Regions from separate parts of the Serratia sp. HNCC26DJ206 genome, predicted to be linked through region 1. Evidence: predicted binding sites of a transcription regulator. Region 1 holds the regulator's gene; each other region holds the start of a gene.
The links. The regulator PhoB, encoded in region 1, activates phosphate uptake and scavenging genes when phosphate is short. The targets are predictions, from matches to a motif close to CTGTCATAAAACTGNCNNAT.

Region 1 (5,263 bases):
GGGGTCGTTTTTGGCGCGGCGCTGGCTCCAGAAGGCGCGATAGCCGATGCCTTTCACCTCAAACTCCACTTCCGCCAGTGATTCAGCGGTATGGCGCGTCATCAGTTCGTTTTGGCTTGGCGTCACGTTCAGGCGCGGCGTTTGGTGATATAGCGCCAGGCAAATTGCATCCAGCAGCGTGGTTTTGCCCGCGCCGGTCGGGCCGGTAATGGCAAACAGCCCGTTGCTGGCGAAGGGTTCGGCGGTGAAGTCGATTTTCCACTCGCCCTGCAACGAGTTCAGGTTTTTCAGGCGCAGGCTCAGGATCTTCATGCGGAGGGCTCCTCATCCTGGTGTAAACTTTCGACCACCTGCTGGAACATCTGGCGCATCCTTTGCTGGCGCGGTTCTGCCATGTCGCTCTCCAGCGCCAGCCGCCGTTCGAATACGTCGCCAACGCTCAGTTCATTCAGGGTTTCTTTATCCTGCTGGGCGATCACCAGGCGGCGTTGCTCTTTACTGCGCCGCAGTAGTAATACCTCGACCGGCAGATCATCGGCCAGTTGCTGGATACGGCGTTGAATATCGCTGAGGTAATCCTGCGTGGCGACTTCGATATCCAGCCAAACCGGCAATTCCCCCTGATGATCGGCAAATTGCCGCAGTTGCTGTTCGATCTGCTGTAGATCGCCTTTGATCAACTGCATCGGCTGGAAGGTGGGGACTTCCAGCGCAGTCACCTGTTGCAGAGCACCGTCGGCGAAATCGACCATCAATACGCTTTTGGCTTTGCCCAGTTCGTCAAAGCTGAGCGGAATCGGCGAGCCGCTATAGCGTATATGTTCGGATTTAGCCACGTTCTGGGCGCGGTGAATATGGCCGAGAGCAATGTAGTCGGCCGGGGGGAAGGCCTGCGCCGGGAAGGCATCCAGCGTGCCGATGTAGATATCGCGCACCGAATCGGAGGTGGTCACCCCCACGGTAGTCAAGTGGCCGGTGGCGACGATCGGCAGTTTCAAGCCCAGCGCATCGCGGCGCGCGCAGGCCGCCTGATACAGATTATGATAATGCTCGGCAATGGCTTCCTGTAAGGCCTGCTGTTTTTGCGTGCCAGATTCCCCGGCGCGGCTGGTGAGCAGATCGCGTGGGCGCAGGAACGGGATGGCGCACAGCACCGCACCCGGTTGGCCGTCGCGCTGCTTCAGCACCAGGATCTGCGATTCGATCGCCGTTTGCGCATTGGCAATTACGGTAGTATTCAGGCAGGAAAGCAGTTCACGTGATTCATTCAGCGTGGCCACGGAATCATGATTGCCACCCAAGATCACCAACTGGCAGCCGGTATGCTGCAATTCCACCACAAAGCGGTTATACAGTTCGCGGGCATAGCTTGGCGGGGAGCCGGTATCGAACAGATCCCCGGCGACGATCAGCGCATCCACCTGCTGCTGTTCCACCTGTTCGATCAGCCAGCGCAAGAAGGCCTGGTGCTCGGCGGCGCGGCTTTTGGTGAAAAAGTATTGGCCTAGATGCCAGTCAGAAGTATGAATCAGGCGCATGATACTCCCTGCATAAAATATAATTGCGGTGATTATAAGGGGCTGAGTGCCCTGTCGTGACGTAAGCATTATGACATCTAAATGATTTTTCTTTGATCGTTAGAATAATCACTATGCTTAGAGCCGCAAAGGCAGAGGCGATTTTCATAAAAGTGTCACAAAACTGACGCATAATGGCGCCGCAAAATAGCCTAATAACACATTGGCAGGGTTGACGATGGCAAGACGCATACTGGTGGTGGAAGACGAAGCGCCGATCCGTGAGATGGTGTGCTTTGTGTTGGAACAGAATGGTTACCAACCGTTGGAAGCCGAGGATTACGACAGTGCCATTGCGCGCCTGTCCGAGCCGTTCCCTGATTTGGTGTTGCTCGATTGGATGCTGCCCGGCGGTTCTGGCATCCAGTTTATCAAGCACATGAAACGCGAAGCGCTGACCCGCGATATCCCGGTGATGATGCTGACCGCACGCGGTGAAGAAGAAGATCGGGTACGCGGCCTGGAAGTGGGGGCGGATGATTACATCACCAAACCCTTCTCGCCAAAAGAGCTGGTGGCACGCATCAAAGCGGTGATGCGCCGTATTTCACCGATGGCGGTGGAAGAAGTGATTGAAATGCAAGGGCTGAGCCTGGATCCTTCCTCACACCGGGTAATGGCAAATGAGCAGGCGCTCGATATGGGGCCGACCGAATTCAAGCTGTTACACTTCTTTATGACTCATCCTGAACGGGTTTACAGCCGCGAACAGTTGCTTAATCACGTCTGGGGCACTAACGTTTATGTAGAAGACCGTACCGTTGATGTGCATATTCGCCGGCTGCGTAAGGCGCTGGAGACCAGTGGTCATGACAAGATGGTTCAAACCGTTCGGGGCACCGGCTACCGGTTCTCAACGCGCTATTAATCGCGCAATGTTGGAGCAGATGCCGTGTTAGAACGCCTATCGTGGAAGAGGCTGGCGATTGAGCTGGCCCTTTTTTGTTTGCCTGCTTTACTGCTGGGGCTGATTTTTGGCTATTTGCCCTGGTTCCTGCTGGCTGCGGTGCTGATTGCACTGGCGTGGAATTTCTATAACCAACTCAAACTCTCTCACTGGCTGTGGGTCGATCGCAGCATGACGCCGCCGCCGGGCCGCTGGAGCTGGGAGCCGCTGTTTTACGGCTTGTATCAGATGCAGCAGCGTAACCGCCGCCGCCGCCGTGAGCTGGCGCTGTTGATCAAACGCTTTCGCAGCGGGGCGGAATCTTTGCCCGATGCGGTAGTGATGACCACCGTTGAAGGCAATATTTTCTGGTGTAACGGCTTGGCACAGCACCTGCTGGGCTTCCGCTGGCCGGAGGACAACGGCCAACATATCCTCAACCTGCTGCGCTATCCGGAATTCAGCCAATATCTGCAACAGCAGGAATTCTCCAAGCCGCTGACGCTGCAACTGAATAATGAGCACTTTGTCGAATTCCGCGTGATGCCCTATTCCGAAGGGCAACTGCTGATGGTGGCGCGTGATGTCACCCAGATGCGCCAGTTGGAAGGTGCGCGTCGTAACTTCTTCGCCAACGTCAGCCATGAGCTGCGTACCCCGCTGACGGTGTTGCAAGGCTACCTGGAGATGATGAGCGATCAGGAACTTGACGGTTCGCTGCGCGGCAAAGCGCTGAGCACCATGCAGGAGCAGACCAAACGTATGGACGGATTGGTGAAGCAACTGCTGACGCTGTCGCGCATTGAGGCGGCACCCAACATCGATATGAATGAAAAGGTCGATATCCCGCTGATGCTGCGGGTTTTGCAGCGTGAGGCGCAGTCGCTTAGCAATGGCAATCATGCGATCAGCTTCCGGGTAAACGAAAACCTCAGGGTATTTGGTAACGAGGATCAGCTGCGCAGTGCGGTATCCAACCTGGTTTACAACGCCGTTAACCATACGCCGCCGGGCACCAATCTTGAAGTGAGCTGGCAGCAAACGCCGCAGGGTGCGCAGTTCCAGGTAAGCGATAGCGGGCCGGGCATTGCTCCCGAACATATTCCACGGCTGACCGAACGTTTCTACCGCGTGGATAAGGCGCGTTCACGCCAGACCGGCGGCAGCGGGCTGGGGCTGGCGATCGTCAAACATGCGCTCAGCCACCATGATTCACGGCTGGAAATATTGAGCGAGCCCGGTATCGGCACGCGTTTCATCTTTACCCTGCCTAATCGGTTGATTGTGCCCGCCGCTTTGTCAGAGAATGCGGTGAAAAATTAACGCGTGGACTTGGTAATGGCTCGATTCACCCAAGGATTGCTGTTTTGCCTGATGCTGTTGCTCAGCCCTGGTGCGCTGGCGCAGCCGGACGGGATGCTTTCCGGCAATCTCTCCAGCGCCGGTTCCGACACGCTGGCCAATCTGATGGCGCTGTGGGGGCAGGATTTCAGCCAGCACTATCCTAACGTTAACCTGCAAATTCAGGCCGCCGGATCCTCAACGGCCCCTACCGCATTGGCGGCGGGCGCGGCGCAACTGGGGCCGATGAGCCGGCCGATGAAAGCGGCGGAAGTGGCGGCGTTTGAGCAGCGCTATGGCTATCCGCCGCTGGCGGTGCCGGTGGCCGTTGATGCGCTGGTGCTGTTGGTGCATCAGGATAATCCGTTGCGTGGGCTGAACTTGCAGCAGCTCGATCAGATCTTCTCTTCCACCCGCCGCTGTGGCGAAAACACCGCGATTCAGCGCTGGGGCGAACTGGGGCTTCAGGGCAGTTGGGCACAGCGCACGTTGCAACGTTTTGGCCGCAATTCCGCTTCTGGCACTTACGGTTATTTCAAGCTGCGTGCATTATGTGGCGGTGATTTTATGGCGCGGGTGAACGAATTGCCCGGCTCGGCTTCGGTGGTGCAGGCGGTGGCGGGATCGTTAAGCGGCATCGGCTATGCCAGCATTGGCTTTCGTGCCAGCGGGGTGCGCTTGCTGCCGCTGGCGGAATCAGGCAACAACTACGTGGCCCCGACGGAAACCAATGTGCGCAACGGCAGCTATCCGCTGGCGCGTTACCTGTATATCTACATTAATAAAGCACCTAACCAACCGCTGGAACCCTTGACCGCAGCGTTTCTTGATCGCGTGCTTTCGGTGCAGGGGCAGAGGTTGGTGAATCACGACGGTTATCTGCCGTTACCCCCGGAGACGCTGCGCAAAACGCGCATGATGCTGGGGCTGGAGCAGGCCCGCTGAGTGACAAAAATTGAGCGCATACCACGCACTGAGCGATTGGATTTTGGTGTTATCGCGCAATATTTAACCCTATGATTCACACTCTGTGAGTTTGCTGCTCAAAGATAATACAAATCATGTAGTGCATATTTATTGATAACCCCTATGATCGACTGGCTGTAAAATATTATCTGGACGATCGCTCTGCTTTCTTCGCTGCATCTTGTCTTTTGGCGCTATAAACGTTTAACTTAGCCCCCGTTGCTGGACTAAACCTCCATTCACCCTTTGGTCTTTCAAGCCTGTTGCCGTTGGCTACAGCTTGAAATCTGTCGGGGATATAACTTCTAAAATTCTGCCCATCATCATGAGTGGTCATCTTGCGAACAAGGACGAAGCGCCGGGCATTGTGCGTTTTTTGTGCTTTTTGTCTCTGAATGCAATGGCAGACCAGCAACCCAATTCAGGCATTTTGCCACCACACTGGCGGAAATTTATTCATTTTTACAGGCAACACAGCATCCTATGAGTCAGC
Region 2 (5,263 bases), on a different contig from region 1:
CGCTCGGCAAATCCTTTGGACGCGACAAACAGATAATCCAGTGCGCCCAATTGATCCACCAGGCAGCTCGGCAGCGGCTGCGGTTGGATACTCACTGCGCCCACCACTTCACCCCGGCGCAGGCGCTCTTGGGTGCGGGTTTCGTCTTCGACCTGCAAATTCAGGCGGATCGGCGAGTCTGTCAGGACGGATTGCAGCGCCGGTAACAGCCAGGTGGCCAGGCTGTCGGCGTTGACCGCCAGCGACAGCAGCAACGGGGTATCGACGCCGTTATCATTCCCCAGCCACTCTTCTTCCAACAGTTCAACCTGATGCAGCAACGCCAGCAGTTTCTGCCCCTGCTCTGTCGGGCGCGGCGGTACGGTGCGCACCAACAGCGGTTGGCCGAACAGGTTTTCCAACTGTTTGATGCGCTGGGATACGGCCGATTGGGTGATACAGAGTTTTTGTGCCGCGCGCTCAAAGCCACGCTCACGGATCACCGCGTCCAGCGCTTGCAGCGTTCGATAGTCTGGGCGTTTCATCGGAGATATATCCCTATAAAAAGAAATTGATACCGGCACTATGCCACATTTTTACGCTTTTTCGGGTGAAATAAGTGTGATCCCGTCTGAGTGCAAAACGGCGATTTACCCTATAATACGCACACGTTTTCGCACATAGGCAGTAAACACATCATGACTCAGGATGAACTGAAAAAAGCGGTAGGTTGGGCGGCGCTGGAATATGTGAAACCAGGCACCATTGTGGGGGTCGGCACCGGTTCTACGGCGGCTCATTTTATCGATGCGCTCGGCTCGATCAAAGATCAGATCGAAGGTGCGGTGTCCAGCTCCGACGCCTCTACCGCCAAACTGAAAAGCCTGGGGATCCACGTTTTTGACAGCAACGAAGTGGATTCGCTGGATATCTATGTTGACGGCGCGGATGAGATCAACGGCCATATGCAGATGATCAAAGGCGGTGGCGCAGCCCTGACCCGCGAAAAAATCATTGCCGCGATCGCCCGTAAGTTTATCTGCATTGTCGATTCAACCAAGCAGGTTGATGTGTTGGGCAAATTCCCGCTGCCGGTGGAAGTGATCCCGATGGCGCGCTCTTATGTGGCGCGTGAACTGGTGAAACTGGGCGGCCTGCCGGAATATCGCCAGAACGTGCTGACCGATAATGGCAACGTGATCCTGGACGTACATAACCTGAACATTCTCGATGCGGTTGAGCTGGAAAATAAGATCAACGGTATTGCGGGTGTGGTGACCGTCGGCCTGTTTGCCAACCGTGGTGCGGATGTTGCGCTGGTGGGCACGCCGGATGGCGTTAAAAAAGTGGTGAGATAACCACGCTTGCAGGGGCGCAGCCAATCGCGCCCTGATGATTTGCCGCTTGCCTGTTTCTTGAGATTTTCGGCTAAAAAATATCTTATCTTAAAACCGCCAAATTTAGTGATATATGTCACGTTATGACAATAACCTCCGCTAAGCTCCTAGCAAATTCTTTCACTATGGCATCTTCCACCAAAAACCACTGGCATCAATGAGCCTTGTGCTGATCGGCGAGCAATCGTTTGTATTGCTGGGCGCGTTATTTTTGTTATGTTGGGGGGATGTGCTGTTTTATATACCCAAAGTACTTGGAGTTGCGGCTTCAAGTAAGAAGGGGATGACAGTCGTTTCTGAAGTCTGAATATAGGGTCGGGTAAATGGCAAAAGTATCATTAGGAAAAGACAAGATTAAATTCTTGTTGGTGGAAGGGGTTCATCAAAGCACGGTAGATAGCCTGCGTGCGGCCGGATATACCAACATTGAATACCATAAAGGTGCGTTAGACACCGAAGCGCTTAAGGCATCGATCCGCGATGCGCATTTCGTTGGTATTCGTTCGCGTACCAATCTGACCGAAGAGGTTTTTGCTGCCGCAGAGAAACTGGTGGCAGTGGGTTGTTTCTGTATCGGCACCAACCAGGTTGATTTGAAAGCGGCGACCAAACGCGGTATTCCAGTGTTTAACGCGCCATTCTCCAATACCCGATCCGTGGCTGAAATGGTGCTGGGCGAACTGCTGCTGATGCTGCGCGGTATCCCAACGGCTAACGCCAAGGCGCACCGTGGCCAGTGGCAAAAACTGGCCGTGGGTTCGTATGAAGCGCGTGGCAAGAAACTGGGGATTATCGGCTACGGCCATATCGGTACTCAGCTCGGTATTCTGGCAGAAGGCCTGGGTATGAAGGTGTTCTTCTACGATATCGAAAACAAGCTGCCGCTGGGTAACGCTCAGCAGGTGCGCCACTTATCCGATCTGCTCAATATGAGTGATGTGGTCACGCTGCACGTGCCGGAAACGCTGTCGACCAAGAATATGATTGGCACCGAAGAGCTGGCACTGATGAAGCCGGGGGCGATCCTGATCAACGCCTCACGCGGCACGGTGGTGGATATTCCTGCGCTGTGTAATGCGTTGGCGAGTCATCATCTTTCAGGGGCGGCGATTGACGTCTTCCCAGAAGAGCCTGCGACCAACAGCGATCCGTTCAATTCGCCGCTGTGTGAGTTTGACAACGTGCTGCTGACGCCGCATATCGGTGGTTCGACCGAAGAAGCGCAGGAGAACATCGGTGACGAAGTGGCCGGGAAACTGGCGAAATACTCCGACAACGGTTCTACACTGTCTGCGGTTAACTTCCCGGAAGTTTCGCTGCCGATGCATGGCCCGAACTCCAGCCGCCTGCTGCATATCCATGAAAACCGCCCAGGCGTTCTGACGCAGATTAACCAGATTTTCGCAGAAGAAGGCGTGAACATCGCCGCTCAGTATCTGCAAACCGGTGCGGAAATCGGCTATGTGGTGATCGATATCGAAGCAGAAACCGAGCGCGCTGATGCGGCGTTGCAACGTATGAAAGCGATTGAAGGCACTATCCGCGCACGCCTGTTGTTCTGATAAAGGCTGTGCGAGATCTTAAAGGCCGGAGCAATCCGGCCTTTTGCTATTTTGCCGTTTGCCATGCCCAGATTTGCGAAGGCGTGACGATCTCCGGCAGCGGGATATCCCAGTGTTCTACTGGCAGTTGCTCTACCTGCTGGCAATCATGCGCCAATCCCATTGGGTACGGGCCGTCATGCTGCCAGTTCTGCAAGGTGCGATCGTAAAATCCGCCGCCCATTCCCAACCGTTGGCCTACAGCGTCGAACGCCACCAGCGGCGTCAGAACCACATCCAGCTGCAACACCGGTAACACGTGGCGCACATCCAGCGCGGGCTCCAGAATATTGAAGCGGTTGCGCACCAGCGGCGTATTTGGGGTATAACGCAGAAACAGCAGATTGCCGGGGCTGAACGGGTGCAATACCGGCAGGTAAACCTGCTTGCCCTGTTGCCATAGTTGCTCAATCAGCGGGCGGGTATCCAGTTCACCATCAAAAGAGAGAAACACCGCAATGCGTTGTGCTGCTTGAATGCGCGGATGCTGTGTAACACGAAGGGCAATCTGCAGCGCAAAGTCATGCTGCTGCGCGGGCGTTAAAGCGCGGCGCCGTTGGCGGATTTCATTACGGAGTGTCTGACGTTGCTGAACGAACTGAGGTTGAAAAGACATAGTTGCGAGCTTGTGTGGTAAACCACGAGTGAAGGGAATCTCCGAGATGCCGTCGCAGGCTGTAACCCTTGAACCCATGGTTCAAGGTGAACATGATGTCGCAACCTTAAGGCTTCTCGGACGGGCCGAGCATGCACACCGGTCACGAGTCATCACATTCTATTGGTACTAAATATCGGCTCAGGGGACGGGCCCGCTGGCAAACATCTCAGAGAAATTTTTTACTCATTGCCGAAACCTTCAACTTCAGCAACTTAAGTTATTCGAATTGTGCATCCTGACGTTCAGAGATGCGACCCTGTTCAAGCAATGCCTGTTCAATGGTCTGTTGCAGCATACGAATTCGTTGTTCCATATTGGCCGCATAGTCACGGGTTTTCAAGCGCTCTTGAGCAAGTTCGTGACAGACGTTCAATGCTGCGATGAAAACAAGTTGTTCTGTATTTGTGACTCTAGTGCGAACTTTAAGATCTTGCAACCGCTGGTTAAGATCTTCTGCTGCCATGTTCAACGCATCTTGTTGTTCTGGCGGGCAATTAACTCTTAACGAACGGCCAAAAATTTGAATATCTACCGGTTGTGCAGACATGCCACCTTCCTGCCTAAATTTCGCGCCAGCTCCGGCCAGCCTGTGCCGTGCAACTCAAAGCGGGCGCCACTATATATACCTCGGTACCAAGATTCAACACTTTTTCAGCATCTGGTTTTAATCGATGACGCTTAACATTACCAGATAAAAAAGGGTTTCAAAATGCATACTTACCGCGATTTAGTCTGTTGGAAATGCCAAGATGTTCTGATTGTAACCTGCCACTGAGGTAGTGCGCTCAACTGGTATAGCGACGGACCTTGGTGGTAGCATAACACGAACTTATCCTGCCAACGACGACGAATGCGCATGTCCATACAGAATACATTTCCAAGTTACCAATCTTTGACCGTTGCTCTCAACCAGCAGGCGGTAGCCTTAACGGCCGCAGAAATGCACGGTTTGATCAGCGGCCTACTGTGCGGCGGCAACCGTGATGCCAGCTGGCGGACGCTGGTGTTCGAACTGACTAACGAAGGCGAGGCCTTCCCGCAGGCATTGGGTTTGCCGTTGCAGCAACTGCATGAAGCGACTCGCAATACGCTGGAAGACGACGAGTTCATGTTCCAGTTATTGATGCCGGAAGGCGATACGGTCAGCGTTTTTGAGCGTGCCGACGCGTTGGCAGGATGGGTGAACCATTTCCTGCTGGGGCTGGGCATGATGCAGCCCAAATTGGCGCAGATGAAAGACGAAGTGGGCGAAGCGATCGACGATCTGCGCAATATCGCACAACTGGGTTACGACGAAGACGAAGACCAGGAAGAGTTGGAGCAGTCGCTGGAAGAAGTGGTTGAATATGTGCGGGTTGTTGCGCTCCTTTGCCATACTGAATTTACCCGTCATAAGCCGACGGCGCCGGAAATGAACAAACCGACATTACATTGATTGCGCAGTTCAGCGTGGCTGCCCATGAGCACAGGTAAACCGATTTCAGGAGAAGGTGATGACTCAGCAGGAATTTCACAACCGCCGTCAGGCGCTGTTGGCGAAGATGGCTCCGGGCAGCGCAGCGGTTGTTTTCGCTGCCCCGGAAGTGGCACGTAATGCGGATTCTGAATACCCCTATCGTCAGAACAGT
Region 3 (5,263 bases), on a different contig from region 1:
GGATTTCATAATTTCTGCTCCCCGCCATACTTGCCAGCGTAGCTCTATATTCCTGCTGCAAGGATTCCGGAATCAGCAGTGATAATTTCTCGGCTGCCCGGTAAGTTTGCAAGAATGAGGGTAAATGCTCCAGCAGCGGGGAACCCACCACCTGCGGGCAGTAGAGCAGCGGTTTTCTTTTAGCGATCTGGTAAAGGTGCGGTTTTTTGACGTGATGCAAGGTCATTACCGAGGCAAATAACAGTAACAGCGTCGTAAAGAGTAATGGGATAAACCAAATCAGGAAACTGACGAGGTCACTAAACGGATGGGAGTAACGCTCAACGTCGTCTGGGCGGAAAAAGCGTAATACCATTTTGAAGATCAGCCCTTCATTCAGCGCGTCGGTGACCCAGCCGGTCAGCACAATGGCCGATAGGGCATAACATGACGTTTTAAGATGCTGCAATAAGACCGAGCGATCCATAAACTATCCCCTCGTTAATAACCATGATCCGTATCCTTCCATTATACCGGTCGGCTTTCAAGGTTCTGGGGATTGGCTACTTGAGAAGCCCCACCCGAATGGGCGGGGCTGGTTGAGGTTACTTGTGTAACTTGTGCTGTTGCAGGAACTGTACGCCTTTGTCTGGGAAGTCGGTGAACAGGCCATCAACGCCTGCATCAATGTAGAAAATTTTCAGCATATCGTTGAAATCCTTGGCGTAGGCAGGAACCTGGCCCGGATCGGCACGGAAGGTGTAAGGGTGGATCTGCAAGCCCTGCTGCTTAGCCTCTTTCGCCAAGGTGGTCAGCTCAATGTGACCAGGGGTTGAGGTGCTTTTCACAATCATTGGATACCATGGGCCAATGCCATCGGCATATTTAGCCAGCTTGGCGGCAGCGCCGGGTTCATACATCCAGTCGTAGCTGTACGGCGTCAGGCTGCCGTCCGGGTGGATCACCATCGTTTCGCTCACCTTCTGATCGCCGGTATTGGTGATCAGCTGTACCAGTTTGATGTCCATGTTCATCGCCGGTAACAGCTCTTTTTTCACCCGCTCTAAATCCGGCGCATCAAAGCTTTGCAGGTAAGCTTTGTCGTCTTTTTTGGTGTAACCGTAGGATTTCAGCACTTCCAGCACGGCTTTGGAGATATCTTTGCCTTCGATTTTGTGGAACCAAGGCGCCTTGGTTTCCACGTAGATGCCAATATCCTTGCCGGTTGAGTGATTCATCCCCTGAATCATCTCAATCTCATCTTGCAGCGTGTGGATGCGGAAATCCGATTTCCACATTGGGAAGCGGTTAGGGAATTTCTGCTGCTGCACGCCGTCTTTCACCAAAAACTCCTCGGTGAACTTCAGCGACTGGATCTCGGCCAGGGTGAAGTCGATGGCGTAATAGCGGCCATCTTTACGCTTGCGGTCTGGGAACTTCTGCGCCACATCGGTCACGCGGTCAAGGAAGTGATCGTGCAGGACGATCAGTTTGTCGTCCTTGGTCATGACCACGTCCTGCTCCAGATAGTCCGCGCCTTGGGCGTAGGCCATCGCCTTGGCAGGCAGCGTGTGCTCAGGCAGGTAACCGCTGGCACCACGGTGGGCGATGACCAGCTTATCCGCAGCCTGCGCAACGCTGAGCATTGAAGTGGCGAGAATGATCCCTATTAGCAGGGCTTTGGTTTGAGTTCTCATTCGCATTCTATAATCTCCATTTTATAGGCAGAGGTAAGTAAAAAGGCCGCAGAGAGCGACCTTTAAATTATGCAAAAGTATTGTGACAGTTAACCGCGTTTTGCTGCGATATCAGCGTGATGCTTCTTCTCGCTGATCATGGTTAACAACAGCAGGATGACTGCGCCGATGCTGCCGCCGATCATCACCATAAAGCCGCCGTCCCAACCGAAATAGTCTACGGTGTAACCGACGATGGCGCTGGCGGCAACGGAGCCACCCAGATAGCCGAACAGACCGGTAAAGCCCGCCGCGGTACCCGCTGCTTTTTTCGGTGCCAACTCCAGCGCATGCAGGCCGATCAGCATGACCGGGCCGTAAATCAGGAAGCCGATGGTGATCATACAGGCCATATCGATGCCTGGATTACCCACCGGGTTCAGCCAGTAAATGATGGTGGCGATGGTGACCAGTACCATGAAGAACACCCCGGTGGCACCACGGTTACCTTTGAATACCTTATCCGACATCCAACCGCACAGCAGCGTGCCTGGAATACCGGCGTATTCGTACAGGAAATAGGCCCAGGATGATTTATCCAGCGCGAAGTGTTTGACTTCTTTCAGGTAGGTCGGCGACCAGTCGAGGATGCCGTAACGCAACAGGTAGACAAAAACGTTGGCGATGGCGATATACCACAACAGCTTGTTCGGCAGGACGTACTGCATGAAGATCTGCTTGGCAGTCAGTTCTTCTTCTGCTTTATCGCTGTAGTCATCCGGGTAGTCGTTTTTGTACTCTTCGATCGGCGGTAAACCGCAGGATTGCGGGGTATCACGCATCAGAGCAAAGGCGATCATCGCCACCAGGATCGCACCGAAGGCTGGCATATACAGCGCCGCTTTCCAGTCGTTGAACCACGCCATCCCCAGCAGGAACAGCAGCGGCGGCAGGCCACCACCCACGTTATGGGCACAGTTCCACACCGAAACGATACTGCCGCGCTCTTTCTGCGACCACCAGTGCACCATAGTGCGGCCACACGGTGGCCAACCCATGCCCTGGAACCAGCCACACAGGAACAGCAGCACAAACATCACCGCAATGCTGGAGGTGGCCCAAGGCACAAAGCCCATAAACAGCATGACTGCGGCTGACAGGATCAGGCCTGCGGGCAGGAATACGCGTGGGTTAGAACGGTCGGAAACCGACCCCATGATGAACTTGGAGAAGCCATAAGCGATGGAGATCCCTGATAGCGCAAAGCCCAGGTCCCCACGGCTGAAACCTTGCTCGATCAGATACGGCATTGCCAGGGTGAAGTTTTTACGCACCAGATAGTAGGCGGCGTAACCGAAGAAAATCCCCATAAAAATTTGCCAGCGCAGCTTACGGTAGAGCGGATCTACCTTATCGACTGGCACACGGGAAATGTGTGCGGCTGGCTTAAAAATACTCAACATGAGCGCCTCCGATGGCTTTATCAGTTATTACATCAGCAGGAAACGGATGTCCTGAAGATGATCGAGCGGATACCAGAGTTAAGTGTTGTCAAATTGTTCCATAACGAGCGCCATCCTAGTCAAAACCCGCAAGTCCCATTGTGATGGATGGCGCAATTGTTACACTTTTATGAAACATCGGCGGATTCTGCGCGATTGGTTAACATTTTGAAATGAGTAAACAGCAAAAACTTGTGATTTTGATCACATTTGTGATTTTTTAAGGTCATTTTACTTTCGTTTTTTGTTCGTTATTGTTCCTTATCAAACAAAATCCTTAATAAATGTGTACCAATAGGATGATAACCATAGGCCCAGGGGGCGTAATGAATAACGACTCACCAGTGACCGAAACGGATGTGATCATTATTGGCGGCGGGGCGACCGGTGCAGGTATTGCCCGTGACTGTGCGCGGCGCGGGCTGCGCTGCGTTTTGCTGGAGCGGCATGACATCGCCACCGGGGCGACCGGCCGTAACCATGGGCTGTTGCACAGCGGAGCGCGCTATGCGGTGACCGACGGTGAATCGGCCCGCGAGTGCATTGAAGAAAACCGCATACTGAAACGCATTGCCCACCATTGCATCGAACCTAGCGATGGCCTGTTTATTACCCTGCCGCAGGATTCGCTGACGTATCAACAGCAGTTTATTACCGCCTGCCTGAATGCCGGGATTAATGCCGAAGCGATCGAACCCCAGCAGGCGCTGCGTCTGGAGCCTGCGGCTAACCCGGCGTTGATCGGCGCCGTGCGGGTGCCGGATGGTACCGTCGATCCTTTCCGGCTGACCGCCGCCAATATGCTGGATGCGCGTGAACATGGTGCGCAGGTGCTCACCTATCATCAGGTAATAGGTTTACTGCGCACGAGCGATCGTGTGACCGGCGTGCGCGTTTTCGACCATAAAAATGCGCGTCAATACGACATTCATGCGCAGGTGGTGGTGAATGCCGCCGGCATTTGGGGCCAACAGATAGCAGAATATGCCGATCTGCGGGTGCGTATGTTCCCGGCCAAAGGGGCGCTGTTAATCCTCGGCCATCGCATTAATAACATGGTGATTAACCGCTGCCGCAAACCGGCAGACGCCGACATTCTGGTGCCGGGAGATACTATCTCGTTGATCGGCACCACCTCTACCCGCATTGATTACGACCAGATCGACAACATGGTAGTTACCCCGCAGGAAGTGGACGTGCTGATCCGCGAAGGCTCGCTATTGTCACCAATACTGGCGCAAACCCGCATTCTGCGTGCCTATGCTGGCGTACGGCCGCTGGTGGCGCGCGATGACGATCCCTCCGGGCGTAACGTCAGCCGCGGCATTGTGCTGCTCGATCACGCGGAACGTGACGGCCTGGAGGGTTTTATCACCATAACCGGCGGCAAGCTGATGACTTACCGGCTGATGGCAGAATGGGCGACCGATAAAGTGTGTGCCAAGCTGGGCATTAATAGCCCGTGCACCACGGCGCAAGTGGCGTTGCCGGGTTCCCGTCAGTCGGCGGAAGAAACAGTGCGCAGCGTGGTGTCGCTGCCGGCGAGCATCCGGGGTTCGGCGGTTTATCGCCACGGCGATCGCGCAAGCCAGATTCCTTCGGGCGATCGGCTGGATAACAGCCTGGTGTGCGAATGCGAGGCCGTGACCGCCGGTGAAGTCCGCTATGCGGTGAACTCCCTCACCGTTAATAACTTGGTCGATCTGCGCCGTCGCACCCGCGTTGGCATGGGCACCTGCCAAGGGGAACTGTGCGCCTGCCGTGCTGCTGGGTTACTCACGCACTTTAATGTCACCACGCCGCAGCAATCCATCGCGCAGCTTTCTCACTTCCTCAATGAGCGCTGGAAAGGCGTGCGGCCTATCGCCTGGGGCGATGCGTTGCGGGCCAGTGAGTTCACCAGTTGGGTTTACCAGGGGTTGTGCGGGCTTGAGGCGCGCGGTGACCAGCAGCAGGAGGCCGATGATGCAATTTGACGTGGTAGTGATTGGCGGCGGGCTGGCAGGGCTGAGCTGCGCCATCCGTTTGGCCGAGCAGGGCAAGCGTTGCGCAGTGGTCAGCTCAGGCCAGAGTGCGCTCTATTTTTCTTCCGGCTCGCTCGATCTG

Region 2: a site for PhoB is predicted at 1,420-1,439, ahead of serA (phosphoglycerate dehydrogenase). Genes of this name have one in related genera too.
Region 3: a site for PhoB is predicted at 3,275-3,294, ahead of glpT (glycerol-3-phosphate transporter). Genes of this name have one in related genera too.

What each region holds. Positions count from the first base shown of each region.
Region 1 is NZ_JBXUGP010000025.1:65,319-70,581, forward strand. It holds gene sbcC (exonuclease subunit SbcC) at 1-312, opposite strand, end outside; gene sbcD (exonuclease subunit SbcD) at 309-1,538, opposite strand; gene phoB (phosphate response regulator transcription factor PhoB) at 1,756-2,445, shown strand; gene phoR (phosphate regulon sensor histidine kinase PhoR) at 2,470-3,786, shown strand; gene AC2A1E_RS17200 (PstS family phosphate ABC transporter substrate-binding protein) at 3,802-4,749, shown strand; gene brnQ (branched-chain amino acid transport system II carrier protein) at 5,254-5,263, shown strand, end outside.
Region 2 is NZ_JBXUGP010000003.1:32,713-37,975, reverse strand. It holds gene AC2A1E_RS02835 (LysR family transcriptional regulator ArgP) at 1-524, opposite strand, end outside; gene rpiA (ribose-5-phosphate isomerase RpiA) at 678-1,337, shown strand; gene serA (phosphoglycerate dehydrogenase) at 1,700-2,938, shown strand; gene AC2A1E_RS02820 (5-formyltetrahydrofolate cyclo-ligase) at 2,985-3,593, opposite strand; RNA gene ssrS (6S RNA) at 3,628-3,811, opposite strand; gene zapA (cell division protein ZapA) at 3,853-4,182, opposite strand; gene AC2A1E_RS02805 (YecA/YgfB family protein) at 4,492-5,070, shown strand; gene pepP (Xaa-Pro aminopeptidase) at 5,129-5,263, shown strand, end outside.
Region 3 is NZ_JBXUGP010000008.1:61,354-66,616, reverse strand. It holds gene AC2A1E_RS07165 (hypothetical protein) at 1-466, opposite strand, end outside; gene glpQ (glycerophosphodiester phosphodiesterase) at 585-1,676, opposite strand; gene glpT (glycerol-3-phosphate transporter) at 1,766-3,118, opposite strand; gene glpA (anaerobic glycerol-3-phosphate dehydrogenase subunit A) at 3,484-5,133, shown strand; gene glpB (glycerol-3-phosphate dehydrogenase subunit GlpB) at 5,123-5,263, shown strand, end outside.